Regions from separate parts of the Variovorax sp. P2_H12 genome, predicted to be linked through region 1. Evidence: predicted binding sites of a transcription regulator. Region 1 holds the regulator's gene; each other region holds the start of a gene.

Evidence for each region. The regulator HrcA, encoded in region 1, represses chaperone genes, less so after heat shock. The targets are predictions, from matches to a motif close to TTAGCACTCNNNNNNNNNGAGTGCTAA.
Region 2: a site for HrcA is predicted at 2,098-2,124, ahead of rpoH (RNA polymerase sigma factor RpoH). Genes of this name have one in related genera too.
Region 3: a site for HrcA is predicted at 7,583-7,609, ahead of groES (co-chaperone GroES). Genes of this name have one in related genera too.

What each region holds. Positions count from the first base shown of each region.
Region 1 covers NZ_JBFUFO010000038.1:88,260-97,755, forward strand. The annotation lists gene AC1DYK_RS26905 (branched-chain amino acid ABC transporter permease) at 1-106, opposite strand, end outside; gene AC1DYK_RS26910 (branched-chain amino acid ABC transporter permease) at 110-979, opposite strand; gene AC1DYK_RS26915 (ABC transporter ATP-binding protein) at 981-1,694, opposite strand; gene AC1DYK_RS26920 (ABC transporter ATP-binding protein) at 1,694-2,428, opposite strand; gene AC1DYK_RS26925 (hypothetical protein) at 2,695-2,904, opposite strand; gene AC1DYK_RS26930 (Hsp20/alpha crystallin family protein) at 3,206-3,643, shown strand; gene AC1DYK_RS26935 (Hsp20/alpha crystallin family protein) at 3,658-4,059, shown strand; tRNA gene AC1DYK_RS26940 (tRNA-Arg) at 4,164-4,240, opposite strand; tRNA gene AC1DYK_RS26945 (tRNA-Ile) at 4,344-4,420, opposite strand; gene hrcA (heat-inducible transcriptional repressor HrcA) at 4,458-5,471, opposite strand; gene AC1DYK_RS26955 (NAD kinase) at 5,500-6,396, shown strand; gene recN (DNA repair protein RecN) at 6,398-8,080, shown strand; gene rapZ (RNase adapter RapZ) at 8,077-8,952, shown strand; gene mutY (A/G-specific adenine glycosylase) at 8,949-9,496, opposite strand, start outside.
Region 2 covers NZ_JBFUFO010000016.1:100,770-110,265, forward strand. The annotation lists gene AC1DYK_RS13560 (SCO family protein) at 1-237, shown strand, start outside; gene AC1DYK_RS13565 (DNA alkylation repair protein) at 243-1,076, shown strand; gene rpoH (RNA polymerase sigma factor RpoH) at 1,128-2,069, opposite strand; partial or broken gene AC1DYK_RS13575 (Mpo1-like protein) at 2,189-2,467, opposite strand; gene ftsY (signal recognition particle-docking protein FtsY) at 2,485-3,747, opposite strand; gene AC1DYK_RS13585 (M16 family metallopeptidase) at 3,777-5,249, shown strand; gene AC1DYK_RS13590 (M16 family metallopeptidase) at 5,267-6,637, shown strand; gene AC1DYK_RS13595 (RsmD family RNA methyltransferase) at 6,655-7,308, shown strand; gene coaD (pantetheine-phosphate adenylyltransferase) at 7,355-7,858, shown strand; gene pxpB (5-oxoprolinase subunit PxpB) at 7,855-8,517, shown strand; gene AC1DYK_RS13610 (5-oxoprolinase subunit C family protein) at 8,517-9,496, shown strand, end outside.
Region 3 covers NZ_JBFUFO010000002.1:114,948-124,443, forward strand. The annotation lists gene AC1DYK_RS02140 (pilus assembly protein) at 1-3,306, opposite strand, end outside; gene AC1DYK_RS02145 (pilus assembly PilX family protein) at 3,335-3,970, opposite strand; gene AC1DYK_RS02150 (PilW family protein) at 3,967-5,058, opposite strand; gene AC1DYK_RS02155 (prepilin-type N-terminal cleavage/methylation domain-containing protein) at 5,067-5,705, opposite strand; gene AC1DYK_RS02160 (GspH/FimT family pseudopilin) at 5,687-6,220, opposite strand; gene AC1DYK_RS02165 (type IV pilin protein) at 6,225-6,692, opposite strand; gene AC1DYK_RS02170 (Rieske (2Fe-2S) protein) at 6,971-7,501, opposite strand; gene groES (co-chaperone GroES) at 7,690-7,980, shown strand; gene groL (chaperonin GroEL) at 8,027-9,496, shown strand, end outside.

The DNA.
Region 1 (9,496 bases):
TGCTGACCAGGAAGGGCAGCGCGCAGGCCACCACGGCCAGCAGCAGCAGGCCGACCAGGCGAAGCCTGGTCGATGGCTTGCGGGTGGGCGCGTGCGGCTCGGTCATGGTTCAGACCCGCGTGACGTTGACTTTGCCGAACAGCCCCGACGGCCGGATCACCAGCACGCCGACGATCAGCACCAGCGCCACCGTCAGCTTGAGCTCGGTGCCCAGCACGGCGCCGACCAGGTTCTCGAGCACGCCGACGATGAAGCCGCCGAGCACCGCGCCGCCCGGGCTGTCGATGCCGCCGAGCAGGGCGGCGGCGAAGGCATACAGCAGGATGCCGGCCATCATGTTCGGCTCGAGGAACACGGCGGGCGCGACCATGATGCCGGCGATGGCGCCGATCGCCGCCGCCAGGCCCCAGCCCAGGGCCAGCATCCAGCCGACGCGGATGCCCACCAGCCGGCTCGAGTCCGGGTTCTGCGCCGCCGCGCGCATCGCCAGGCCGAGCGGCGTGTAGCGGAAGAACACGAACACCAGCGCCAGCACCGCCAGCGTGATGCCGATCGAACCCAGCTCGTGCGAGGACATGAAGCGATTGCCGAACAACGGCTCGGTCGGGAACGGGCTCGGGAAGGGCTTGATCGTGTAGCTGAAGATCCAGCCCGCGAGGCTGTTGAGGATCACCAGCAGGCCGATGAAGACGATCACGACCGAAAGAATCGGCGCGCTCTCGACCGGCCGCACGACGATGCGCTCGATCAGCACGCCGAGCACGAAGGCAATCGCGACCGTGACGAAGAACGCCACCCAGTAGGGCATGCCGGCCTGTATCAGGCTCCAGGCGATGTAGGTGGAGAACATCGCGAGTTCGCCCTGGGCGAAGTTCACCAGATGCGTGGCCTGGTAGATCATCACCAGCGCCAGCGCCACGCTGGCATAGATGCCGCCGGTGGCGAGTCCGGAGAGCACCTGGTGCAGCAGCAGGTTCATTTCAATATCCGAGGTAGGAGCGCCGCACCGCTTCGTCGTTGCGCACGGTTTCGGCGCTGCCCGAGACCACGACGCGGCCGGTTTCGAGCAGGTAGGCATGGTCGGCCAGCCGCAGCGCCAGCGCCGCGTTCTGCTCCACCAGCAGCATGCTCACGCGTTCCCTGGCATTGATTTCGCGCAGGATCTCGAACAGCTCCTGCACGATGCGCGGCGCCAGGCCGAACGAGGGCTCGTCCAGCAGCAGCAGCCGGGGCCGCAGCATCAGGGCGCGCGAGACGGCGAGCATCTGCTGCTCGCCGCCCGAGAGGGTGCCGGCCTGCTGGAGGCGGCGCTCCTTGAGCCGCGGGAAGTGGTTGTAGATGCGTTCGAAATCGGCCGCCACCTCGGCCTTGTCGCGGCGTGTGTAGGCGCCCAGGCGCAGGTTCTCCTCGACGCTCAGCGCGACGAAGGTGCCGCGCCCGTCGGGCACGTGGGCCACGCCCAGGCGCACGATGGACTCGGTCGCGCGGCCTTCGATGCGGTGGCCGGCGAAGTGGATCTCGCCTTCGGTCTTGACCATGCCGCAGACCGCGCGCAAGGTGGTCGTCTTGCCGGCGCCGTTGGCGCCGAGGATGGTCGTGATGCCGCCCTCCTCGACGTCGAAGTCGATGCCGTGCAGCACCTGGCTCGCGCCGTACTGCGCGCGCAGTCCATGGACTTCGAGCAGGCGGGCCATCAACCGGCGTCCCCCAGGTAGGCGCGGATCACCTCGGCGTTGGCCTGCACCTCGGCCGGCGAACCGTCGGCGATGATGCGGCCGAAATCGAGCGCCACCACCTTGTCGGACACCCGCATCACGAGGTTCATGTGGTGCTCCACCAGCAGCATCGTGAGCTGGAGCCGCGCGCGCACCTCGCGCAGCAACGCCATCAGCCTGCCGACCTCCTCGTGGTTCAGGCCGCCGGCCGGCTCGTCGAGCAGCAGCAGCTTGGGCTGGCTCGCCAGCGCCCGGGCCAGCTCGACGCGCTTCTGGGTGCCGAAGGGCAGGTCCATCACGCGCGTGCCGGCCACGGCGCCCAGATCGAGCATGCCGACCAGCTGGTCGGCATGGGCTTCGAGCACCTGTTCCTCGCGCCGCACCCCCGGCAGCCGCAAGGCGTTGGCGAAGAAGCCGCTGCGGGTGCGGCAGTGGCCGCCCAGCAGGATGTTCTGCCGCACGGTCATGGTCCGGAACAGCGCGAGGTTCTGGAAGGTGCGGCCGATGCCCATCGCCGCGATGCCGTGCGCCGGCGTCTCGACCAGCGAGCGGCCCTCGAACGAGATGCTGCCCTCGCTGAAGGCGTAGAGCCGCGACAGGCAGTTGAAGAGCGTGGTCTTGCCGGCGCCGTTCGGGCCGATCAGGCCGACGATGTGGCCCTCCGGCACTGAGAACGACACCTTGTCGAGCGCCGTAATGCCACCGAAACGCACGGTGACACCTTCGACGCGCAACAGATCGGCACGGTGGGCAGGCGAGGCGATGGCCGACTCCTTGCACGGTGGGGCCGCGGCCGACCTCGGCGCAGCCTGCACCCGGACTTGTGTCTGGATGCCACTGGATACAAAAGATACCGGCGTTTGAAGGATCGGAAAGCCCGGCTTTACCCTTGCCCGTGCGCAGGCGCCGCCCGCGGCTGCGCCATCGCGGGGGTCGCGACGGCGCGGGACCGGGTCGGAGGTCGGATCAGGTGCGGCGCTCAGCCGACCTGCGGTTCCGACGGCGATTCGCCCTGCGGGACGATTTCCTGTTGCTGGTCTTGCTGAACTGCCGACGCCTGCTTGCCGAAGGTGCCGCGTGCGACGCCCCGCACGAGATGGCGCGGCGCATGGTGAGTCTTCTTCAGCAGGGCCAGGGCCTCGCTGCGTGCGGGCTCGGAGGCCGGCAGGAACTTTTGCAATGAACTCATCGTGGTTGCCCCAATGAACGCCAGGCATATGAAAGCGGCCTCTGGCTTGGCCGAGGGCCGGATTATGGGCGCCCGGCAGCCCGCAGTCACAGGGCGCCCACGGCGGCGGTAATGTTGCTGGCGGCGCGCGGTTACACCCTGCCGCATCACCGACTCTGGGTCAGCGGCGCGCCAGCGCGTGGCCCTGAGCACTTTTGATCAGGTCATCCCTTGAAGTTTCGCAAGCGGATCCCAGTTTCCATTCCGGAAGCGCTGGAGACGCCTCCAGCGCTCACCTCAACCCTGAATGGAGGTATGCGCCATGTATCGATCCCTGTTTCCACGCGACATGTTCGCGGAGATGGATCGCCTGCAGCGCGAGATGCAGCAGGCCTTCGACCTCTCTCCCACCATCCGCGGCTTCGGCCGCAGCGCTTTCCCTGCCCTCAACGTCGGCGGCACGGCCAAGACGGTCGAAATCTATGTCCTGGCGCCGGGCGTCGATCCCGCGACGCTCGAGATCAGCCTCGACCGAGGCATCCTCAGCATCGCCGGCGAGCGCCAGAGTGCGGCGCCGCAACCCGGCGGCAAGGAGACGCTGCACATCAACGAGCGTTTCGAGGGCACCTTCCGCCGGGTGCTGAGCCTGCCCGACGACGTCGACCCCGAGGCGGTCGAAGCCAAGGCGCGGGACGGCGTGGTCCACATCACCGTCCAGCGCCGCGCCTCCGCCTTGCCGCGACGCATCGCCATCCAATGATCGGGAGAACAGCCATGAACGACATCCAGAAGAGAGACAAGTCCTCCGACGTGGTCGCGCGCAAGGACGAGCGGAGCTACGGCGAGGCCGCCCTGACGCCCCCCGTGGACGTGATCGAGGACAGCGCCGGCATCACGCTGTACGCCGACCTGCCCGGCGTGCCGCGCGACAAGCTGCACCTGAACGTCGAATCCGATTCGCTGACGATCGAAGGGGAGATCGACATGGCGGTGCCCGACGGGCTGCAGTCCAGCCACACCGAAGTCGGCCTCGGCCGCTTTCATCGGGTCTTCACGCTGAGCAAGGAACTCGACACCGAGAAGATCTCGGCGGAGCTGGTGCAGGGCGTGCTCAAGCTGCGGATTCCAAAGATGGAACACGCTCAACCGCGACGCATCAATGTCGACGTGAGCTGAGCGCCCCGGCCGCGACGAGTCGAAGGACAGGTCGTGGCCACGCAAGAAAGCGCGCCAAAAAAAATGGCCTAGAAGAGGTAAATCTTCTAGGCCATTCGAGAGAGTGGTGCGGCTGGCAGGAATTGAACCCACGACCCCTTGGTTCGTAGCCAAGTACTCTATCCAACTGAGCTACAGCCGCACAGCTTGCGATTATAGCATCCATTTTTGCGATCTGTCCACGCATCGGTTTTTGTTTAGCAAAAGACCGAGCGCGGGAGCAGACCTGAACTTCAATGAATGCCTGGTAGGCCGTCCTGGGCTTGAACCAGGGACCAACGGATTATGAGTCCGCTGCTCTAACCAACTGAGCTAACGGCCCACGCGCCCCGGATTCTAGTGGGCCGCGACGCCCTGCCCTACTTGCGGTGGCTCAGCGCGTTGGTGACCAGCTTCGAGGTGATGTCGACAATCTGGATCATGCGCTCATACGGCATCCGCGTGGGACCGATGACGCCCAGCGTGCCGACCACCTGTCCGTCGACCTCGTAGTTCGCGCTGACGATCGACAGGTCGTCGAACGGCACCACCTGGCTTTCGCCGCCGATGAAGATGCGCACGCCCTCCGCCTGGCTCGAGACATCCAGCAGGCGCATCAGCTGGGTCTTGTGCTCGAACAGCTCGAAGGCGCGCCGCAGGTGGCTCATGTCGCTGGAGAAGTCGGTCACCGCCAGCAGGTTGCGCTCGCCCGCGATCACGACTTCGTCCTGCGCCTCGGTCATGACCTCGGAGCTGACCTGCACGGCGGCCTGCATCAGCGCCGCGATCTCGCCGCGCAATTGCTCGACCTCGGACTGAAGGCGGTCGCGCACCTGCTCGATCGTCAAGCCGGCAAAGTGGGCATTGATGTAGTTCGACGCCTCGACCAGCTGCGACTGCGAGTAGTCGACCTCGGGGAAGATCACCCGGTTCTGAACGTCGCCGTCGGGCGCGACGATGATCACCAGCAGCCGGCGGTCGGCCAGCCGCAGGAACTCGATCTGCCGGAACACCGAGGCACGCCGCGGCGCCATCACCACGCCGACGAACTGCGACATGCTCGACAGCAAGTGGGCGGCGTTCGTGATCACCTTCTGCGGCTGGTCGGGTGCCAGGCTCGGCGCCGAGGCCGAGGTGAACTGCTCGTGCTGCGCGGTCAGCATGGTGTCGACGAACAGCCGATAGCCGCGGGCGGTCGGAATGCGACCCGCAGAAGTGTGGGGGCTTGCGATCAGCCCGAGCACCTCGAGGTCGGACATCACGTTGCGGATGGTCGCCGGCGACAGGTCCAGCCCCGGCGCACGGGAAAGCGTGCGCGATCCCACGGGCTGCCCGTCGGCGATGTAGCGCTCGACGAGAGTCTTCAGCAGCAACTTGGCACGGTCGTCCAGCATCGAATGATTTTAATGTTGTAATTTGTGAATGAGCTCCCGCTTTCGGCATGTCGCACTGATCGGTAAATACCAGGCCTCCGGCGCCCGGGCGCAATGCGGCGCGCAGGACGACATCATGGAAGGCATCGGCGCCTTCCTCGAATCGCAGGGCTGCAAGGTGTTCGTCGAGAAGTCGCAATCCGACGCCGTCGAAACCGGCCCCTATCCCGCGCTGACGGTGGAAGAAATCGGCCAGCAGTGCGAGCTCGGCCTGGTGGTCGGCGGCGACGGCACCATGCTCGGCATCGGTCGCCAGCTCGCGCCGCACGACGTGCCGCTGATCGGCATCAACCGCGGCCGGCTCGGCTTCATCACCGACATCTCGCTCGACAACTACCAGGCCACGCTGATCCCGATGCTGGCCGGCGACTACGAGGAAGACCTGCGCACGCTGATGAAGGCGCGGGTGATGCGCGGCGACGAATCGGTGTTCGACACCCTCGCAATGAACGACGTGGTGGTCAACCGCGGCGCCACCTCGGGCATGGTCGAGCTGCGGGTCACCGTGGGCGCCCATTTCGTCGCCAACCAGCGCGCCGACGGCATGATCATCGCGACCCCCACCGGATCGACCGCCTATGCGCTGTCGGCCGGCGGGCCGCTGCTGCATCCCGCGGTGCGGGGCTGGGTGCTGGTGCCGATCGCGCCGCACACGCTGTCGAACCGGCCGCTGCTGCTGCCGGACGCGGACGAGGTCACGATCGAACTGGTCGGCGGGCGCGACGCCAGCGCCAATTTCGACATGCAATCGCTGGCCACGCTGGCCATCGGCGACAAGGTGATGGTGCGCCGCTCCGACTACCGGGTGCGCTTCCTGCATCCCAAGGGCTGGAGCTACTTCGACACCTTGCGCCGCAAACTGCACTGGAACGAAGGGGGATCTTGAGATGGCGTTGAGGCGCATTGCGCTGCGGGATTTCGTGATCGTGCGAGCGCTCGAGCTCGATCTGGCCGGCGGCTTCACGGTGCTCACCGGCGAGACCGGTGCCGGCAAGTCCATCCTGATCGACGCGCTGCAGCTGGCGCTCGGCAACCGGGCCGATGCCGGCGCGGTGCGCGAAGGCGCCGAGCGGCTGGACGTGAGCGTCGAGTTCGACACCGACCCGGGCCTGGCCGACTGGCTGGAGGAAGGCGGCTTCGAGGGCGGTGATGTCCTGCTGCTGCGCCGCACGGTCGACCTCCAGGGCCGCAGCCGCGGCTGGATCAACGGCAGCCCGGCCACCGCCACCCAGTTGCGCGAGCTCGGCGACCGCCTGCTCGACATCCACGGGCAGCACGCCTGGCAAAGCCTGACGCGGCCGGACGCCGTGCGCGGCCTGCTCGACGCCTATGCCGGCGTCGACACCGGCGCGCTCGAGACGGCCTGGCAAGGCTGGCGCCAGGCGATCGCCGCGCTCGAGAATGCCCGCTCGGCCCAGGATTCGCTGCAGCGCGAACGGGAGCGCCTCCAATGGCAGGTGGCCGAGGTCGCCAAGCTGGCGCCGGGCGAGGACGAGTGGGAAGAACTCACCGCCAGCCACAGCCGCATCTCCAACGCCCAGGCACTGATCGATGCTGCCGAGGGCGCCAGCAGCGCGCTCGAGGACGACGACAGCGGCGCCCTGGCGGCGCTGGCCCGCGCCCTCGCGCTGCTGCAGAACTGCGAGCACATCGAGCCGGAATTCAAGGCGTTGGGCGAGGTGCTCGCTTCCAGCGTTGCTCAGGCGTCGGACGCCGCGCATTCGCTGCACAGCTACCTGCGCCAGGCCGACACCGACCCCGAGCGGCTGGCCGAGTTGGACGAACGCATGGGCCTGTGGATGTCGCTCGCCCGCCGCTACCGGCGCACACCGGCCGAGCTGCCGGCGCTGTTCACCGGCTGGCAGGCCGAGCTGAAGGCGCTCGATGCCCAGAGCGATCTCGAGGCGCTCGAACGCGCCGAGCAATCGGCGCAGCAGATCTACCTGAAAGAGGCCAAGGCGCTCGCCAAGGCCCGCAAGCAGGCCGCGCCCAAGCTCGCGCAGGCGGTCACGCAGGCCATGCAGGAACTCGGCATGAAGGGCGGCCGCTTCGAGGTCGCGCTGCAGCCCTTCGCACAACCGAGCCGTTCGGGCCTCGAAGACATCGCCTTCCTGGTCAGCGGACATGCCGGCAGCACGCCGCGCTCGATCGGCAAGGTGGCCTCCGGCGGCGAACTGTCGCGCATCGCCCTGGCCATCGCGGTGACGACCAGCGAACTCGGCGCCGCCCAGACCCTGATCTTCGACGAGGTCGATGCCGGCGTCGGCGGCGCCGTGGCCGAAACCGTCGGCCGGCTCATGAAACAGCTCGGCCGCGACCGCCAGGTGCTGGCCGTGACCCACCTGCCGCAGGTGGCGGCCTGCGCCGACCACCACCTCGTGGTCGCCAAGCGCCAGACCGCCGCCAAGGGCCAGGACGCCGCGCGCACCGAGAGCAGCGTCGCGGCAATCGACGACGAAGGCCGGGCGCAAGAAATCGCCCGCATGCTGGGCGGCGAACGCGTGTCCCGCACTTCGCTGGCGCATGCGCGCGAGATGCTGGGGCAGAAGGCGACGGCGGCGGCGTCATGAGCCTTGAACTCGTACTGATCACCGGCATGTCGGGCTCCGGCAAGTCCGTCGCCCTGCACGCGCTCGAAGACGCCGGCTACTACTGCGTCGACAACCTGCCGCCCGAGCTGCTCTCGCCTTTCATCGCGCTGCAGCAGCAACAGCAGGCGGCCAAGGTCGCGATCGCGATGGACGTGCGAAGCGGCGTCTCTCTGCCGCTGGTGCCGCACCAGCTCGAAGGCCTGCGGCAGCAGGGCGTGTCGTTGCGCTCGCTGTTCCTCGACGCCACCACCGATGCGCTGGTGCGCCGCTATTCCGAGACCCGGCGCCGGCACCCGCTGTCGCGCCAGGAAGGCCGCACCGATGCGCCAGAGCAGCAGCGCGTCCTGATCCAGGCGATCGAACTCGAGCGCGAACTGCTGGCGGACCTGCGCGACGGCGCCGACGTCGTCGACACCAGCATCATTCGCCCGGCCCAGCTGCAGAGCTACGTCAAGGCGCTGATCTCGGCCCCCGAGAGCGCGCTCACGCTGGTGTTCGAGTCCTTCGCGTTCAAGCGCGGCGTGCCGCTCGACGCCGACTTCGTGTTCGACGTCCGCATGCTGCCCAACCCGCACTACGTGCCGGCGCTGCGGGCGCTGACCGGACGCGATGCGCCCGTGATCGAGTGGCTGCGCGAGGACGAGGACGTGGCCCGGATGTACGGCGACATCGAGCAGTTCCTGGGCCGCTGGCTCGACGCCCTCGCGCGCGACCATCGCAGCTACGTCACCGTGGCCATCGGCTGCACCGGCGGCCAGCACCGCTCGGTGTTCCTGGTGGAGCAGCTGGCGCGCGGCTTCGGCGCCCGCTGGGCCGCGCTCAAGCGGCACCGGGAGCTCGACGGAATCTAGCCCTCCTGGGCGATCAGCTTGCGCACCGGTGCGGGCAGCCCCAGCGCGGTCCACTCGCCGGTGGCGAACCAGTCGCCTGCTCCGGCCGTCGGCCTTGTGCCGCGGCTGTCGACGCCAACCGGATGCAGATGCAGATCCTTGTGCGTGAGCACGTGCAGGAAGGCGGCGTCGTCGCGGGCGTTGGCGCGGTCCCGGGCGACCAGCGTTTCCAGCAGCGCGGCACGGCTCTCGAAGATCGGCAGGCAGTAGAGCCCGGCCCAGATGCCGCGCGACGGCCGCTTCTCCAGCCACACGCGCCCCTGGGCGTCCCGGGCCAGCAACATCCACAGCGACTGGGAACTGCGCCGCAGCTTGCGCGTCTTGACCGGATAGCTTTCGGGCGCGCCCTGTTCGCGTGCCGCACACAGGTCGCTGACCGGGCAGATCATGCAACTGGGCTTGCGCGGCAGGCAAACCGTGGCGCCCAGGTCCATCAGCCCCTGCGTGTAGCGGGCGATGCCGGGTCGATCCTTCGCCGGCGGCAGCAGTTCGGTGGCCTCGTTCC
Region 2 (9,496 bases), on a different contig from region 1:
GCCTTCGACCCTTCCTTCGTCGCCTTGATCCCGACGCCCGGCCAGCTCGCGGCGCTCGCGAAGGACTTCAAGGTCTACTTCAAGAAGGTCGACGGCAAGACTCCGACCAGCTATTCGATGGACCACTCGGCGGCCAGCTTCGTCTACGACCCGCAGGGCCGGCTGCGGCTCTACGCGCGCTACGGCGCCGGCGTGGCGCCGATGGTGGCGGACCTCCAGGCCCTGCTCAAGTCCTGAGCGCCGTGGCCTCGGTCGATCACCTGCTGCAGCGCAAGGGCGCCTTCCGCATGGCGCTGATCCCGCCCGAGGTGCTGGAGGCACTCAACGACGGCCTGCTCGAGACCGTCAATCTCAACGAATTCATGGCGCTGGAGCTGCCGAGGCTGGCGCGCAGCGTGGCCGCGCAGATCGGGCTCGATGCGGCCAGCGAACGCCTGGGCGACACCTTCGCAATGCTGGCCGCCTTCAAGCCGATGCAGCGCCACGGCCACATCGCGCGGGCGCTCTACGACCTCACGGCCGCGCATCCCGAGCGCGACGCGGTGGCCCATCGGCTGGCCACCCATCCGAGCGACGTGGCGCGTTGCTGGGCGACGCAGTGGATCCCGATGTCGGGCCTGTCGCTGGCCGGGCAACTGGAGGCCACCCGGCGCTTTGCGGCCGATCCGCATTTCGGCGTGCGCGAGATGGCGTGGATGGCGGTGCGCGACGCGACCATCCGCTCGCTCGACGAGGCCCTGGAGCGGTTGCAGCCCTGGACGGCGGACCCGGACCCGAACATCCGCCGCTTCGCCAGCGAACTGACTCGGCCGCGCGGCGTCTGGTGCGCCCAGATCGAGCGCCTCAAGGCCGAGCCCTGGCTCGGCCTGCCGCTGCTGGAGCCGCTCAGGTCGGACCCCAGCCGCTATGTCCAGAACTCGGTCGCCAACTGGCTCAACGACGCGAGCCGCACGCAATCGGACTGGGTCAAAGCCACCTGCGACCGTTGGCTGGCCGAGAGCGATTCGGCCGAAACCGGCTACATCGTGCGCCGGGCGTCGAGGACGCTGGCGAAGCGGGCGCCCGAGGCGGCCTGAAAAAGAAAAGCCCGGCACGGGGCCGGGCTTGATGCGAGGGAGAAGGGCGCTTCAGGCGTATTCGGCCAAGGCCTTCTTCATCTTCTTCATCGCTGCCACCTCGATCTGGCGAATGCGCTCGGCGCTCACGCCGTAGACCGCAGCCAGGTCGTGCAGCGTCATTCCGCCCGAGCCGTCGTCGTTGACCTTGAGCCAGCGCTCCTCGACGATGCGGCGGCTGCGCTCGTCCAGGGCTTCCAGCGCGGTCGAGATGCCGTCGGTCGACAGCCGGTCGCGCTGCCGCGATTCGAGCTGTGCGGTCGGCTCCTGCGTGGCGTCGGCCAGGTAGGCGATCGGGCCGAAGCCATCGTCGCCGTCGTCGGACGGGCTCGGATCGAGCAGCACGTCGCCGCCCGAGAGCCGGGTTTCCATCTCGAGCACTTCCTCGGGCTTCACGTTCAGCCGCGTGGCCATCTGCGACACCTCGTCCGGGCTCAGCGTCTCGCGGTGGGTGCCACCGTCGGCGGCGGCCGAATCGGCCTTGAAACCCTGCTTCATCGAGCGCAGGTTGAAGAACAGCTTGCGCTGGGCCTTGGTCGTCGCGACCTTGACCATGCGCCAGTTCTTCAGGATGTACTCGTGGATCTCGGCCTTGATCCAGTGCATGGCGTAGCTCACCAGCCGGACGCCCTGGTCGGGATCGAAGCGCTTGACGGCCTTCATGAGGCCGACATTGCCTTCCTGGATCAGGTCGCCGTGCGGCAGGCCGTAGCCCAGGTATTGGCGGGAGATGGAGACGACAAGGCGCAGATGCGACAAGATGAGCGCACCGGCGGCTTCGAGATCATTGTCGTCGCGCAGCTTGCGCGCGAAGCCCTGCTCTTCTTCGAGCGTCAGCAAAGGCAGGCGGTTGGCTGCCGAGATGTAGGCGTCCAAGTTACCCAGCGGCGGCACCATCGACCAGGGGTTGGCGACGGCGAGCTGGTTGGCAGAGGCTCCAGACAGTGTTGTCATTCGGGAAACTCCTTCTTTCATGACCATATTAGCACTCGGTTAGAGGGAGTGCTAAGGTAAGGGTTCCCCCTTATTTTCTATGGGGTCGATAGCCTGGGTTGCACGCCCCCACCCCTGGCCTACCAGCGGAGGCCGAGACGCTCGAAAAGCCTGGACAGCACGAACAGCGGGCCGACCCAGAGCTATTGGATGTCCTCGAAGAAGGAAGGTTTCCGGCCTTCGATCTTGTGGCCGATGAACTGGAAGATCCAGGCCACCACGAAGATGACGGCGGACACCGGCAAAACAAGATCGCCCATCGCGTGCTCCAGCGCCAGCAGGGCCACCGTGCCGACCAGCATGGTCGCGAGGAAGGCCGGGGAGCGCAGCGTCGCGTAATAGACCAGGCTGGCCGCCACCGAAGGCCGCTGGAGCGCTATCCGAGCAATGCCTGGGCGAATTCGCGGGCGTCGAAGGTTTCCAGGTCTTCGAGCTTCTCGCCGACGCCGATGAAATAGACCGGGATCGGCCGCTCGCGTGCGATCGCGCACAGCACGCCGCCCTTGGCGGTGCCGTCGAGCTTGGTCACGACCAGCCCGGTCAGGCCCAGCGCCTCGTCGAAGGACTTGACCTGCGCCAGCGCGTTCTGGCCGGTGTTGCCGTCGATCACCAGCAGCACCTCGTGCGGCGCCGTGGGGTCGGCCCGATTGACGACCCGCTTGATCTTCTTGAGTTCGTCCATCAGGTGGATCTGGGTCGGCAGCCGGCCGGCGGTGTCGACCAGCACCACGTCCTTGCCGCGCGCCTTGCCGGCGTTGACCGCGTCGAAGCTCACGGCGGCCGGGTCGCCGCCTTCCTGGCTCACGATCTCGACCGTGTTGCGGTCGGCCCAGACCAGCAATTGCTCGCGCGCCGCGGCCCGGAAAGTGTCGGCCGCGGCCAGCAGCACCGAGGCGCCTTCGTTGGCCAGGTGCTTGGTGAGCTTGCCGATCGAGGTGGTCTTGCCGGCGCCGTTGACGCCGGCGACCATGATCACGGTCGGCGTGTGCTCGCCGATCACCAGCGATTTCTCGAGCGGCCGCAGCAGGTCGGTGATCGCGTCGGCCAGCAGCAGCTTGACCTGCGCGGCGTCGGTCGCCATCTGGCTCTTGACGCGGCGGCGCAGGTCCTCGAGCAGGTGCTCGGTGGCCTTGACGCCGGTATCGGCCATCAGCAGCGCCTCTTCCAGTTCCTCGTAGAGCGCATCGTCGATCTGCGCATTGACGAAGGCGGCGGTGATGCTGTTGCCGGTCTTGCGCAGGCCGTTGCGCAGCTTGCCGAGCCAGCCGCTGCGCTCGGGAGGGGGCGCAGGCGTCGGGGCCGGCGCCGGAAGCGGCGCCGGTGCGGGGGGAGGAGGGGGCACCGGCACTTCCACCGGTGCAGGGGCGGGGGCCATCGGCGTTGGCGTTGGCGTTGGCGCGGCCACGGGTGCCGCTGCAGGTGCAGGCGAAGGCGCAGGTACAGGTGCAGGTGCAGGTGCAGGTGCAGGTGCAGGCGCCGCCACGGGTGCCGGCGCAGCCGCCGGCTTGCCGCCGAACCAGCTGGAGGGCGAAAAGACCGATTTCGGGGCTGCCGCAGGCATTTCGGCCGGCGGGGCCGCAGGCTCGGGAACCGGCGCCGGGCTCTCGGCCGCAGGTTTTTTCTTGAAGAAACTGAACATTGGGCGCTTTTTACAATCCGAGCCATTCTATGAAACACCCCTTGCCACGCCGCGCTGCGTCGGGTGCGGTGCTGGCTTCGGTGCTGATGGCGCTGGCTGGCCTGCCCGCCCTGGCCCAGAACGCCCCCGCGCCTGCCGATCCCGCCACCACTGCGACCGCCGCCACAGCGCCGGTCCCGGCCCAGCAGTTCACGCTCTCCAATGGCATGACCCTGATCGTCAAGCCCGACCGGCGGGCCCCGACCGCGGTCCAGATGCTCTGGGTCCGGGTCGGGTCGATGGACGAGGTCGACGGCACCTCGGGCGTCGCGCACGTGCTCGAGCACATGATGTTCAAGGGCAGCAAGAACCTGAAGCCCGGCGAGTTCTCGCGCCGCGTGGCCGCGTTGGGCGGGCGCGAGAACGCCTTCACCACCCGCGACTACACCGGCTACTACCAGCAGATCCCGGCGGAGCAACTCGAGCAGGTCATGAAGCTGGAATCCGACCGCTTCGCCAACAACCAGTGGCCCGACGACGAGTTCAAGCGCGAGATCGAGGTCGTCAAGGAAGAGCGCCGCATGCGCACCGACGACCAGCCGCGCGCGCTGCTCGGCGAGCAGCAGAACGCCGCGATCTTCACCGCCTCGCCGTACCACCGCCCGGTGGTCGGCTGGATGAGCGACCTGGAGTCGATGACGCCGGCCGACGCCCGCGCTTTCTTCCAGGCCTGGTACGTTCCATCCAACGCGGCGATCGTCGTCGCGGGCGACGTCGATGTCGCCAAGGTGCGAGCCCTGGCCGAGAAGTACTACGGCTCGATCCCGGCGCGTGCCGTGCCGCAGCGCAAGCCGCGCACCGAGCCCGCGCAGCGCGGCGTGCGCCGCGTCGAATTCAAGGCGCCGGCCGAGCAGGCCTACGTGTCGCTGGCGTTCCGAACTCCGCAGATCGGGACCGGCGACACCTTCGAAAGCGCCGGGGAAAGCGACACCTATGCGCTGGTGGTGCTGTCGGCCCTGCTCGACGGCTATCCCGGCGCCCGGCTCGACCGCGCGCTGACGCAGGGACCGGACCGCGTGGCCGATTCGGCCGGTGCCTACGGGGGCTTCGTCGGCCGCGGGCCGCAGCTGTTCGTGCTCGACGGCGTCCCGGCGGCGGGCAAGACCCCCGAGGCGGTCGAGGCCGCGCTGCGCGCGGAGGTCGCGAAGGTGGCGCGCCAAGGCGTCGGCGCTGCCGAACTCGCCCGCGTCAAGACCCAGTGGGTGGCCAGCGAAACCTACAAGCTCGATTCGGTGATGGCGCAGGCGCGCGAACTCGGCAGCAACTGGGTGCAGGGCCTGCCGCTGGACGCCAGCGAACGGATCATCGCCCGGCTCCAGGCGGTCACGGCCGAGCAGGTGCAGGCGGTGGCTGCGAAGTACTTCGGCGACGACCAGATGACGGCCGCCACCCTGCGGCCCCTGCCGCCCGAACCGAACCGCCGCCCGCGCGGTTTTGCAGCGCCTGCGGGCGAGCTGCGTTGAAAGAAGGCTGCATGTCCATGTTCGATTCCCGAGACCTCGCCCTGCGCACCTTGCTGGCTGGCGCCGCCATCTTCTTCGGCACCGCCGCCCAGGCCGCCATCCCGATCCAGCACTGGAGCCTGCCCAGCGGCGCCAAGGTCTACCTGGCCGCCACCAACGCCCTGCCGATCGTCGACGTCCAGGTCGACTTCGACGCCGGCGGCAGGCGCGACCCGCCGGCCCAGGCCGGTCTGGCCTCGGTGACCGCGGCGATGGTCGAGAAGGGCATTCGGGCCCATGGGAGTCCCGCCGCCGGGCCGCCCCAAGGGGTCCATGAACCGGCACTGGACCAGAATGCGCTGGGCGAGGCCTGGGCCGACCTCGGCGCCAGCTTCGACGCCGGCGCCGGCTCCGACCGCACCAGCTTCACCCTGCGCACGCTGTCCGACCCGATGCTGCTCGACAAGGCGGTGCGGCTCGCGGCGCGCGAGATTGGCGAGCCGGCGTTTCCGGAAGACGTGTGGAAGCGCGAACGCGAGCGCCTCGGCGCGTCGATTCGCGAGGCCAATACCAAGCCCTCGACCCGGGTCGAACGGGCCTTCGCGCAAGGCGTCTACGGCTCGCACCCCTATGGTCTCGAGACCACCGAAGCCACGCTGGCGCAGATCGACGTCGCGGCCATGCGCGCGCGCTACGAGCGCCTGATCGTGCCCTGCCGCGCCAAGGTCAGCATCGTCGGCGCGGTCACGCGCGCACAGGCCGACGGCATCGCGACCACGCTGCTGTCGCGGCTGCCCGCGGGGGGCGCCTGCGCCGAACTGCCGACCGTGCTCGAGGTGCAGCCGCTGGCGGCGCCGAAGGACGAGCGCATTCCCTTCGATTCGGCCCAGGCGCACGTGCTGATCGGCCAGCCCGGCTACCGCCGCGCCGACCCGGACCACTTCGCGCTCACGCTCGGCAACTACGTGCTCGGCGGCGGCGGCTTCGTCTCGCGCCTGACCGAGCAGGTGCGCGAGAAGCGCGGGCTGGCCTACAGCGTCTACAGCACCTTCTCGCCGGCGCTGCACGCGGGCGCATTCCGCATCGGCTTCCAGACCCGGCCCGATCAGGCCGCCGAAGCAGTGAAGGTCTCGAGCGACGTGCTGGCGAAGTTCGTCGCCGAGGGCCCGACCGCGGCCGAACTCAAAGCCGCCAAGGACAACCTGATTGGCGGCTTTCCGCTGCTGCTGGACAGCAACCGCAAGCTGCTGGGCAATGTCGCGAACATCGCCTGGAACGACCTGCCGCTCGACTATCTCGACACCTGGACCGCGCGCATGAACGCGATCACCCAGTCCGACATCCAGGCCGCGTTCGCCCGCAAACTGCAGCCGGAGAAGATGGTGACCGTGGTCGTGGGCGGGCGGTAGCCGTTAAGCTCCCGGGGGTGAAACCGAAGCCCAGAACACCCGCCCCCACCGCGCCTGCCAAGCCGAGCAATCTCGCCAAGGCGCCCCATTTCGTCCGCATCATCGGCGGCCAGTGGAAGCGAACCCGCCTCGCGGTCGCCGACAAGCCGGGCCTCCGGCCGACACCCGACCGGGTGCGCGAAACCCTCTTCAACTGGCTCGCCAGCCTGGCCGGCGTGGGCGGCGGCGAACTGCCGGGCTGGCAGTGCGTCGACGCCTTTGCGGGCACCGGCGCGATCGGCCTCGAGGCCGCTTCACGCGGCGCCGGCTCGGTGCTTCTGTGCGAGCAGGACCCGGCCCTCGTCGCCCAGCTGCTGGCCTCGAAGACCAAGCTCGGCGCCGACGCGGTGCGTGTCGAGCGCGGCAACGGCGTCACGACGCTCGAGCGCGTGCCCGCCGGCAGCCTGCATGCGGTGTTCCTGGACCCCCCGTTCGAGAACCCGGCCCTGTACGAACCGGCCCTGCGCGCGGCCGTGCGGGCCCTGCGCCCCGAGGGCGTGGTCTATCTCGAGGCGGCGCGGCGTTGGAGCGATGACGAACTCGCCGCGCTCGGCCTGGTGCCCTACCGCTACCTGAAGGCCGGCGCGGTGCATGCCCATCTTCTCCGGCCCGCGGCGAGTGCCGCTGCATAATCCGCCGGACCGAGCCACCAGCGGCCGAATCAAGGAGGAAGCAACCATGTCCAACAACGTGATCGCGGTATACCCGGGCACCTTCGACCCCATGACACTGGGCCACGAGGACGTGGTGCGGCGGGCCACCCAATTGTTCTCGCGGGTCATCGTCGCCGTGGCGGCGGGACACCACAAGAAGGCGCTGTTCACGCTGCAGGAGCGCATCGACATGGCGCGCGATGCGGTCAAGCCCTACAGCGACCAGGTGACGGTCGAGAGCTTTTCGGGCCTCTTGCGCGACTTCGTGGTTGCCCGCGGCGGCAAGGCGATGGTGCGCGGCCTGCGCGCCGTGACCGACTTCGACTACGAGTTCCAGCTCGCCGGCATGAACCGCTCGCTGATGCCCGAGGTCGAGACCGTGTTCCTGACGCCTAGCGACAAGTACCAGTTCATCTCGAGCACCTTCGTGCGCGAGATCGCGATGCTCGGCGGCGAAGTGGACAAGTTCGTCTCGCCCAACGTCCAGGACAGCCTGCTCGCCAAGGTCCGCAGCCTCGGCCGCGAATGAGCGAGGCGCCGCCGCCCCGGCTGCATGCGCTGGGCGAAGCGGCGCTGCTGTGCGAGCTGCCGCCGCCGGCGACGCTGGCGCAGCAGCAGCGCATCTGGGCGCTGGCGACGGAGGCCTTGCAGTGGCACGGCGTGCACGAGGTGCTGCCCGGCATGAACAACCTGAGCCTGTTGTTCGATCCGGCACAGATCGATGCGGTCGAGCTCGAGATGCAGGTGCTGTCGGCCTGGCCGCAACTGGCCGCGGCCGGGATCCAGGGGCGGCGCATCGAGATTCCGGTCGCCTACGGCGGCGAGGCCGGACCCGATCTGGGCGAGGTCGCCAGGCACACGGGCCTCTCTCCGGCCGAGGTCGTCCGACGCCATAGCGCGGGCGACTATGTGGTCTACCTGCTCGGTTTCCTGCCCGGTTTCGCGTTCATGGGCGGCCTCGCGCCCGAGCTGGCGACGCCGCGGCGTGCCGAACCGCGGGTCGCGGTGCCGGCGCGATCGGTCGGCATCGGCGGCGAGCAAACCGGAATCTATCCGCTGGTCTCTCCGGGCGGCTGGCAACTGATCGGCCGCACCTCGCTCGAGATGTTCGACCCGCGCGCCGCCGAGCCGACCTTGCTGCGGCCTGGCGACCGGGTGCGCTTCGTGGTCGAAAGCATGGAGGCCTGATGGCGGTCAGCGCTGGGCTCACGGTCCTGCGGCCGGGGATGCTGGCCTCGGTGCAGGACCTCGGCCGTCCTGGCCATCGGCAGCTCGGCATCTGCCCGGGCGGAGCGCTCGACACCCTGGCGCTGACACTCGCCAACCGGCTGGTCGGCAACCCGGACGGCGCGGCCGGGCTCGAACTCACGATGGGCAGTTGCGAGATCCGCTTCGAGGCCGCGACGCGCATCGCGATCGCCGGCGACGACTTCGGCGCCGCGCTCGATGGCGTGCCGCTGTGGCCTTGCTGGAGCGTGCCGGTGGCTGCGGGGCAGGTGCTCAAGCTGGCGGGCGCCAATCGATCGAGCCTCAAGAAGGGGCTGCGCACCTGGCTGGCGGTCGCCGGGGGCATCGATGTGCCGGTGATTCTCGGTTCGCGCAGCACCGACCTCAAGGCCGGCTTCGGCGGCCACCAGGGGCGGGCGCTCAAGAAGGGCGACCGGCTGACGCTCGGCGTGCCGCTGCTGGACGCGCAGCTTCTGTCGCGGCGCCCCTTCGGCGTGCGCGGGCCGCAAGCGAGCCTGGACGGCGTCGATGGCGCGACCGTGCTGCGCGTGATGGCGGGCCCCGAGTTCGAGCAGTTCACGATCGCTTCGCGCGAGGCGCTGTGGCGCGGGCCCTGGCGCATCACGCCGCAGAGCAACCGCATGGGCAACCGGCTCGAGGGCTTCGAACTCAAGAGCAGGCGCGCCATCGACATGCTGTCTTCCGGCGTGATCCCCGGCACGATCCAGGTGCCGCCCTCGGGGCAGCCGATCATCCTGATGGGCGACGCCCAGACCACCGGCGGCTATCCGCGCATCGGCGTGGTGATCCGTGCCGATCTCTGGAAGCTCGCGCAGGCGCCGCTCAACGGCCGGCTGCGGCTGCAGCAGGTGGATTCGGCGGCAGCGCTCGCGGCCTGGGACGAGCGCCAGCGCTACCTCGCGCAGGTGGCGCAAGGCCT
Region 3 (9,496 bases), on a different contig from region 1:
GATGGACACCAGTCCGCCCACGGGCGAGGGTGGAATGCCCTCGGAGCTGAACGTGTCCGGCACGTATTGCCCATCCGCGTTCGGCGAGATCACGCCCGTCTGGAAATCCACCTTGTAGGCCCGCCCGGTACCCATCGAGCACTTGCCGGTGCTCGACTTGGCCTGGAACGTGCTGAAGTAGGTCTGGCCGCCGATGGTCAGTGGCGTGGTCACGACTTGCTCGAACGGCGTGCTCGTGGTGGACAGATTCCTGTACCAACCATTCGGCGCCAAGCTCGTCGGTTCGACAGGCGTGGTAACGCTGGTCACGTTCGTCAATTTGTTGGCGGTGGCCAGCTCGGCATCAGTCCCGGCGCCGTTCACGACCGCGGGGGTGTTGGCCACCGCCGAGCCACTCGCGTCGAGCGCGCCAACCTTGGTGATGTCGTCCCGAATGCCGTAGAAGCGGTTGTTGACCGATGCGGCGCTGCCCGAGGGCAGGGGCTTTTCCCGGTCGCCCGTGCCGACCAGAACGCTGGCCTGCGTGCCGAGCATGACGACACTCGGTGCGTACATGAACTTGCGCCGCTCCGAGGCCGTGCTCCAGTCACTCACCGTCGCGATCTTGTTGATCGGCCAGTCTTCGACGCTGCTGTAGCCCGTGAAACCGCTGTTCGGGTTGGTGGTGTTGATGCGCCAGATATTGCCGCGCGTGTCCACCGCGTAAAGCAGGTCGATGATGCCGTCATTGTTGGCGTCGACTGCCGTCATGTCGGCGACGAATCGGCCTGCCGTCGAACCCGGATCGAAGAATCGATAGTTGGCCGTTTTGCCGTTTGCTGCGTCCATCACAAAAATGCCGCGCCCTTGCGTGACGCCGTCGCAGGCGTTGGCAGCGCCGTCCTCGCAGTTGTCGTAGCCGGCACCGAAGGCGACCAGCGTGGTGGTTGCCGTTCCGATCTTCGCGCGGATGGCGACCGGCGTGGACCAAGTCTGGCCCAGGCTGCTATCGTCGGTGAACTTCCACATCAGCGTCGGTTGATTGACGCCAGTGCCAGGCTTTTTCGTTGCATCGAACGCATAGACCGCGCGCCCGCCGCGGCGCATGGTCGGATAGATCCACAGCTTGCTCAGTGCGCCGCCGGTCACTTCCTGGTAGCCGCCGATGGAGCCGTCGAAGAAGTAGGTCTTCGGCGCGGCGCCGGGGACCGTCACTCCGGGATAGCTGATGACCGGAGTGTTCGAATGCACCCGATCCAGCAGATTCCAGTGTTCCGGCGCAATGAAGGCCCAGAGCTCGTTGCCGGCGCCGGGGCCGGTCTGGTTGCCGCTGACTGCGTGCAACATGCCGTCGCCGGCACCATAAAACACCACGACGTCGTTCGTGCTGCCCGAGCCGTAGTTCACCGCGAGGGGCCGCGAATGAACCACTTCGCCGTGCACCGTCGGCCGAGTGGTGGGCCCCGGAGCTGTCGCGGTCGCGTAAGTCGTGGTGACCAGCGTGCCGGTCGAGTCGACGGTACTGTTGCCGTCGCCGACATTCTCGCCCCGTGCCCATTGGACCAAGGTCGCGCTGGTGGTGCCTTGGCTCAGGCTCGTGCTGGGGATCGTCACGTTCGTCGTGTTGAAGTCGACCACGGAACCGCAGGCGATGGTTGTGCAAGTCCGGATGTTGCGGGCGGCATGCCCGAGTTTGCGCAGCTGCTGAGCGCTGCCTCCCCGTTCGACGATCGGACCGTCGGGCGCATCGGAGTACTTGTTGAAATCGGCGTAAGTCGCGTCGTCTCCGCAACTCGACTCAGTCCCGGTCACGCTCTGCCAATACGTGTCGCTGTCGGTCGTCCAGTAGCTCTTCGCGCAATTCCGGATGAAGCCGCTTCCCGAGTCGACGGCTTGCTTGCCAACGGAGTCGGCGAGGAAGAGCGCGTTGTCCTGGAGCGCGAACTGGTACTGCTTCATGTTGCCGGCCCAGCGCTGATAGGCCTTTTCGTGCGGCCGGAAAACGCCCATGAACACCTGGTTCAGGAAGGTGCCCTGGGCATTCACGCTCACCGGCAGCGAGGCGGACGCAAACACGCTGTTGACCGACGCGATCTGCATCAAAGTTTCCTTCAGCGCGTTGATCAGCGCCATCAGGTCGCCACCCACGGAATAGTAGCCTCCGGCGTCGTTTCCAGGGAGACTGCCTTGGCCGACCGCCGCGATGGTCTGAAGCAGCTTCGCCTGCTTGGCGTCCTGCGATTTGTTGTAGACGTCGATCGTGAAGGTCTGGACCCTCTGCTGGCCGTCGATCGGGCTCACGTCGGTCCTGAAGAGGAATCTGGCCCACTCGTCGGCGAAGCGGACATCGGACTTCTGATTGCTGAGAAATGGCACCGGGTAGATCTGCGGGCCCGGGTCATAGGTGAGCCGCGACATCAGCTTGTTCGTGGGAGGCGAGGCATTCGCATCGGTGCCGTATTCATATGAGGCAGGAAACCCATTGCCGATCAGGATGATGTAGTTCTTGCCACAGCTGTTCTCGCTGTTGATCGGGCTCTTGTAGGTCGTCTTCAATTCGGGTTTGGGGTCGATGAAGGCATTGGGGTCCTCCAGGGGGGTCGCCGTGCTGTAGCGTATGGGACCGAACCCCGTTGCGCCCATCGGCGATCCGGCCGTACCGGAGCCGGAAACGATAAGGTTCGGCCGCGACCAGCCGCCGAAATACTTGAAGGCCTCGTAGAAGCCAGCCCCGTAGTCGGCCGAGCCGTTAGTTTTGAAATCCGGTCCCTGGAAGTTGGAGGCGATGTTGTCCAGCCCGGCGATGATCGACTTCGCCACGTCGGTTTTTTCCGCGCACTGCGCTGCCATCGACTTGACTTCGTGCCGGATATAGCCTGGCCTGGCACTGGGGCTGTCTACCGAGCTGACGCCGTTGTTGAACATCATCAGGCCGGCATTGATGTTCAGCGCTTTGTCGGCTGGCTGGCTGCACACGAGTTGGTTGAGCACGAGTTTCAGCGCGCGAACTTCTACCAGCCCTTGCTCCAGGGGGTCCAGTTTCCCGGCGCAGGCAACTTTCGAGTTGCAGAAGATTTCGTAAACATAACTCTGGCAGGTCGTCTGCGCCGAGCCGCTGTATTTGTCGCATTTCGCGAGGACATCGGAGTACGCCCATGCTTGGGACTGGGCCGCCCAGTTCGAGGTGTTGTCGAGATAGAAGAGAACATTGGGCGCTGACGCGCTCCCGCCGCTCACATACAGGTCGATGTCTTCGGCAGCAGCCCGCGAATGCAGCACGAGGGCGGCGAGGATCGCCAGGACAAGTCGGAAGGCAAGGGTGTTCATCGGTGACCTTTTTTTCTGGCTATCGCGATCAAGAGCAGTCGCCGGCAAGCGACGTGATGTCCGTGCGAACCTCGACGCCCTGCTGGACGACCGGTACGGCGTTCAGCAGCTTCGGATCGTTCGCTTGCGCCTGCATGTCGTACAACACGGTCCCACAAAGCGAATCGTCGGAGGGGGAACCTGCCTTCGACGGATCGACGATCGTCAGGCCGGTGGAGCCGCCGCCGCCGAAGCAGGAGACGTCCGTCGCGGCCACGTAGGAGATACCAGCCGGATCTTTCTTGATAAGTTCCGCATTCTTGAGCACGCGGGCACGTTTGCATTCGAGGTTCTTGACCGTGACCTTTGTCGAAGCGGCTTTGCTGTCGGCGTCGCTGTCGTCTGTCTGGCTCGTGCCGAGATTGACGGTGACGGTCGTGCCTCCTGTGCCTTTGTATGGATCCCAGTTGGTGTAGGGCTGATTCAACACCGTGTCGAGCGCGTAGTTCGCTGCCGCGACCGCCTCGGTTCGCACCTGCTCATTGTTGACAATCTGGGTATGGCGCATGGACAGCCGGATCACGCTGACCGCGACGAGGCTGACCATCAGCAGCATCACCATGCCGATCATCAGTACAGCGCCGGACTGGGCGCGGTGCGCTCGGCGGACAGAGGTCATCTTCATGATTCGCGGCGCGCCTTCGGGGTGACGAACGAGATATAGGTGCTGTAGACGCGCCGCTTCGGGTTGCCGACGGCGTTTGCGGCAACTGGGACGGTGGTGTCCGCGCCGAGCACGAAACTCGCGGCATTCTTGGTGTTCTGGCTCGGATCGCTGGAGCGGGCCAGCAGCCAGATTCGTACACCAATGACTTGCGTCCAGTCCGTATTGGGCGGCGGAGCTGGCAGCCAGTTCGGCGCAGGCGCGAACACGTCGGGCGTTCCGTCTGGAGGGGCGCTTGTGTCGAAAGCGTACTCGATTTGCATCTGCTCGATGTTCTCGACCAACACCACTGGCTTAGGGAGCGCGCCGCTGAGTGGTATGTCTTGATAGCTCAGCTCGTTCGCCGCGCTGACATAGTAGATACGGCGAACGAGTTTGCGCTTCGGTGCCGGCGTGCCGGGGCCGGCACAGGTCTTGGTTTGAAGCGTGAAGTCTGTCGAATCGCCCGGCAAGAGCTTGAACGGCGTCGCGCTGTATTCGCTGCCGCATTCGGACACCTGCAAGTAGGCATCCACCTTCGGATCGGTCAGGCAACCCGGTTCGTCGACGACGCAAGTACTGGCCCGCTGAATGAAAAGCGCATCGGTTCCGGCCTTGCGCGCGATGCAAGTCGGATCGGCGTCGATATTCGCCCCTGCCGCGCTGCCAAGCCCCAGGACGTAGTAGGTCAACGAGTCTTTCCAGGAAAGTTGGTCTGGGTCTGCGTTGGGGAGGTCTAGGTTCGCGACCCCGGTCTGGCACATCGCCTTCGCAGCCAGGGCAGACGTGTTGATCGGCGTGACGGCGGCCGCCGGTGCGGCCAGCGTTCCGTAGAACCCCGTCTGCGACAACTCGCGGCTCAGAACGTCAAGGGCATAGCGCCCGTTCTCATTCACCTCCGCACTCCGTTCGACCTCGCTTCGGGACCGGCTGCTGCCGGCGAACAGGACACTCATGGCTGCGACGATCAGCAGGCCGATGACGAGCGCGATCATCAACTCGATGAGCGTGAGCCCTCGCTGGCGATGGCAGCGGGCTCCTGGGGTCGACGCAAGGGCTCGGCGGTACATGTCGGTCCTCAAGATGACTTGGTCAGGTTCGGCACCAGCACGCGGACCGTTACGCCGCGCCGCAGACCGACGCCGAAATTCACATCGCTGGCGCAGACATTCTTACCAGCCGGAGAATCCTCGGCGGGTTCGGCACTCGGCGATTTACCTTGCCACACGACCGTGACGTAGATGTCGGCCAGTGCGTTGTTCTCCGCCGGGACGACCCGGATCAGGCAGCCGCGGGCGCCGATCATGGCTCCGACCTTCGAGGTGCCTTCCATGGCCGCCGCGCCCTGCAGCGCTTGCCCCCACTGACACATTTCGAATTTCGCCTCCGCCAGCGGAAGGCCCGCTCCCCCGACGCAGACGGAACCGGTGCTGAAGTCTTTGGCATTCTCGCCCGAACCCACGTAAACACTGCCGTTGGTGGAACTGACGGCATCAGCGAGATAGCCGCCGACGATGGCCCGCGAATCGGTCAGACGGCCCTGCATTTCACGGACCAGCGAAAGCGCCTCGCCACGCTGGTAAGACTCGAATTCCATGACGGCCGCCCTGGCCTGCATTCCGATCACGCCCAGAAGGCCCAGCAGCATCACGGCGATCGTCACCAGCACTTCGATCAGCGTGAAGCCGCGCATACCGGTCATTCGGGTTCGGAACATGATGTCGATTGGGTGATGGCCCGGCCACTGGCAGAAATGCAGACCCAACGATTGACGTTGGCAGACGGGACCCGGAGCTTGATCGAGGACGGACCGCCAGAGGTCAGCCGGCCGGAGGAGTTGAAGACGAACAGCAGGTTGCCGCCCGTCGAGGTGGTGGATACCACGGAGGAGGAGCCCATCTGTTGATGGAGCGCGGTACCCGTTCCGTCGCTGCTCTGGGTGATCTTCCAGTCCCCGACAGCGGTGTCGCCCCCCGAGTTCGTGAATTTGAATGCCACCTTGTCATTGCGCTTGAGTGCCTCGCTGCGAGCGACCCATAGCGATTCATTCAGCGCCGAGGCGACCGACTTGATGCGCTGCGTTGCAATCAGCTGCTGGAACGAGGGCGCGGCCAGCGCCGCCAGGATGGCGACGACTGCCAGGGTCATCATCAACTCGATGGCCGTGAAGCCGCCCTGGCGAACGCGCCGCGTGGCGCGCCGAACTTGGGTCAATGCCTCCGGGTTTGCCATCGCGTCACTTGCCCCAGTAACCCGAGGCGTCCGGCGTCTTGACGCCGGTGTCGGTGATCGTGATCTCCAGCTCGTTCGACACCGCCTGGCTCCCTGCCGGAGTGGCCTTTGCCGTGAAGCCGCCCGACTTGCAGTCAACCGGAGAGCAAACGACCTCGATCGTGTAGGCCGTCTGGATTTCGGCAGGCATCGTGAAACCGATATCCGCCTGCGCGTTGGTGTACACACGCCGGTCCAGGAGGTAGGTTTGTTCCTTGCTGACCAGATCCATCAAGGCCGCCTGCGCGGTCGCCCGCTTCCCCTTGCGGATGTACGACGCATAGGACGGGTATGCGATGGCCGCCAGGATCGCGACGATCGCGACGGTGATCATCACCTCGATCAGCGTGAAGCCGCGCGCCCGCCCGCCCCAAGGGACATTCGAGCTTGCCGTCGTCGACGCCATCGGCATCCGTTCCAGAGACTGAACCATCGGGCTGCATCCTCCATCGCGCGGCCCTCGACCCTTGAATCGGATCAAAGGCACGCCGCGGGAAATAATTTCAAAATGTCACAAAGTACAAGTGGATGTGAAATTATCACATTTGGTAGATATCAGGCTCTACCTACGCAGCCGTTTCGTGGGAAAGGTGACGAAAGGCCCATTTCGACCGACAGGCGGTTCACCTTCATCAACATCGGCGGCGAGAGACGTACAGGGCGGAGGCCGGCGCCGTTTGCCGAAAGCCTCGACCGGCGCACCGGCCGGACTCAACGATGGATTCGCAAGGTCTCCGGCGTCCTGAGTTCAAACGCAGGCGCGTCGAGATCGGCCACGCGCATCGACTCGCCCTGGTCCGGGTACTGCCGGATCGCCCGCCCCGCATAGTCCCATTCGGCGAAGTGGCAGGGGTCGTAGAAGCCCCCTTGCCACAGGCGCTCGGGCGCGAAGCGGAAGGCGCCCTTGGGGGCATGCCGGGCCACGCACCCCAGGACCGGACTCACCAGGGAGTAGACAAAGAACGCGGGGCGATCCGCCGGGATCGGGCGCTGGCTCCAGGTGTTCGGGGTTTGCGCCTGAAGGTCGTCGAGCATCTCGCCGGTCGTGCGCACGAGGGCGAAGGGCGCGTCGTTCCACATGAAGAACTTCGGGGCACCGGCAGGGATGCCGCCCACCGGAATGTCCAGGTAGGGCGCGGCCTTGCTCGCCCCCGGCATGGGAAGATCCGTCACCAGGAAGACCACGCCAACACCGACCCCCACCCCGACCAGGGCGGCGAGAAAGGCCCGGCGTCTGTCCATCGGAGCAATCTAGCACCGCGCCGCCTTCGCAGCAGGCAAAAGGGCCAGCCCGCCTTGAAATGCCACAAAACACCCTTATCATTAGCACTCGTTGGAGTTGAGTGCTAACAGCACCCGCTTCACAACGAATGTGGCGCCGGCACCACGCCGTAGCCCAAGCCAAACCCCCGTTCCTATCAGGAGATGCAATGAAACTTCGTCCTTTGCACGATCGCGTGATCGTCAAGCGCATTGAAAGCGAAACCAAGACCGCCTCGGGCATCGTGATCCCCGACAACGCCGCCGAGAAGCCTGATCAAGGCGAAGTTCTGGCCGTCGGTCCTGGCAAGAAGAACGACAAGGGCGAACTCAGCGCAATGAGCGTCAAGGTCGGCGACCGCGTCCTGTTCGGCAAGTACAGCGGCCAGACCGTCAAGGTCGATGGCGACGAACTGCTGGTCATGAAGGAAGACGACCTGTTCGCAGTGGTTGAGAAGTAATTTCTCAAGCCCTCATCCCCCAAACAACTGAATTCGGAGAAATCTCATGGCAGCAAAAGACGTAGTCTTCGGCGGTGAAGCCCGCGCGCGCATGGTCGAAGGTGTCAACATCCTCGCCAACGCAGTCAAAGTGACCCTGGGCCCCAAGGGCCGCAACGTGGTTCTGGAGCGCTCGTTCGGCGCCCCCACCGTGACCAAGGACGGCGTGTCCGTCGCCAAGGAAATCGAACTCAAGGACAAGCTCCAGAACATGGGCGCCCAGCTCGTGAAGGAAGTGGCTTCCAAGACTTCGGACAACGCCGGCGACGGCACCACCACCGCGACCGTGCTGGCCCAGGCCATCGTTCGCGAAGGTTTCAAGCTGGTGGCTGCCGGCATGAACCCGATGGACCTGAAGCGCGGCATCGACAAGGCGGTCACCGCCCTGGTCGCCGAGCTGAAGAAGGCTTCCAAGCCCACGACCACCTCGAAGGAAATCGCGCAAGTCGGCTCGATCTCGGCCAACAGCGACGAAACCATCGGCAAGCTCATCGCTGACGCGATGGACAAGGTCGGCAAGGAAGGCGTGATCACCGTCGAAGACGGCAAGTCGCTGGACAGCGAACTCGACGTCGTCGAAGGCATGCAGTTCGACCGCGGCTACCTGTCGCCCTACTTCATCAACAACCCCGAGAAGCAATCGGCGTTGCTGGACAACCCCTTCGTGCTGCTGTTCGACAAGAAGATCAGCAACATCCGCGATCTGCTGCCGACGCTGGAGCAAGTCGCCAAGGCCGGCCGTCCGCTGCTGATCATTGCCGAAGAAGTCGAAGGCGAAGCCCTGGCGACCCTGGTCGTGAACACGATCCGCGGCATCCTGAAGGTCGTGGCCGTCAAGGCGCCTGGCTTCGGCGACCGCCGCAAGGCCATGCTCGAAGACATCGCCATCCTGACGGGCGGCAAGGTCATCGCTGAAGAAGTGGGCCTGACCCTCGAGAAGGTGACGCTGGCCGACCTCGGCCAAGCCAAGCGCATCGAAGTGGGCAAGGAAAACACCATCATCATCGACGGCGCCGGCGCCGCTGGCGACATCGAAGCCCGCGTCAAGCAAGTGCGCGTGCAGATCGAAGAAGCGACCAGCGACTACGACCGCGAAAAGCTGCAAGAGCGCGTGGCCAAGCTGGCCGGCGGCGTTGCAGTGATCAAGGTCGGCGCTGCCACCGAAGTCGAAATGAAGGAAAAGAAGGCTCGCGTCGAAGACGCCCTGCACGCCACCCGCGCTGCAGTGGAAGAAGGCGTGGTTGCCGGTGGTGGCGTGGCCCTGCTGCGCGCCAAGCAAGCCGTGGGCGACAAGCTCAAGGGCGACAACGCTGACCAGGACGCCGGCATCAAGCTGGTGCTCAAGGCCATCGAAGCGCCGCTGCGCGAGATCGTCAACAACGCCGGCGGCGAAGCCTCGGTGGTCGTGAACGAAGTGTTGGCCGGCAAGGGCAACTACGGCTTCAACGCCGCCAACGACACCTACGGCGACATGCTC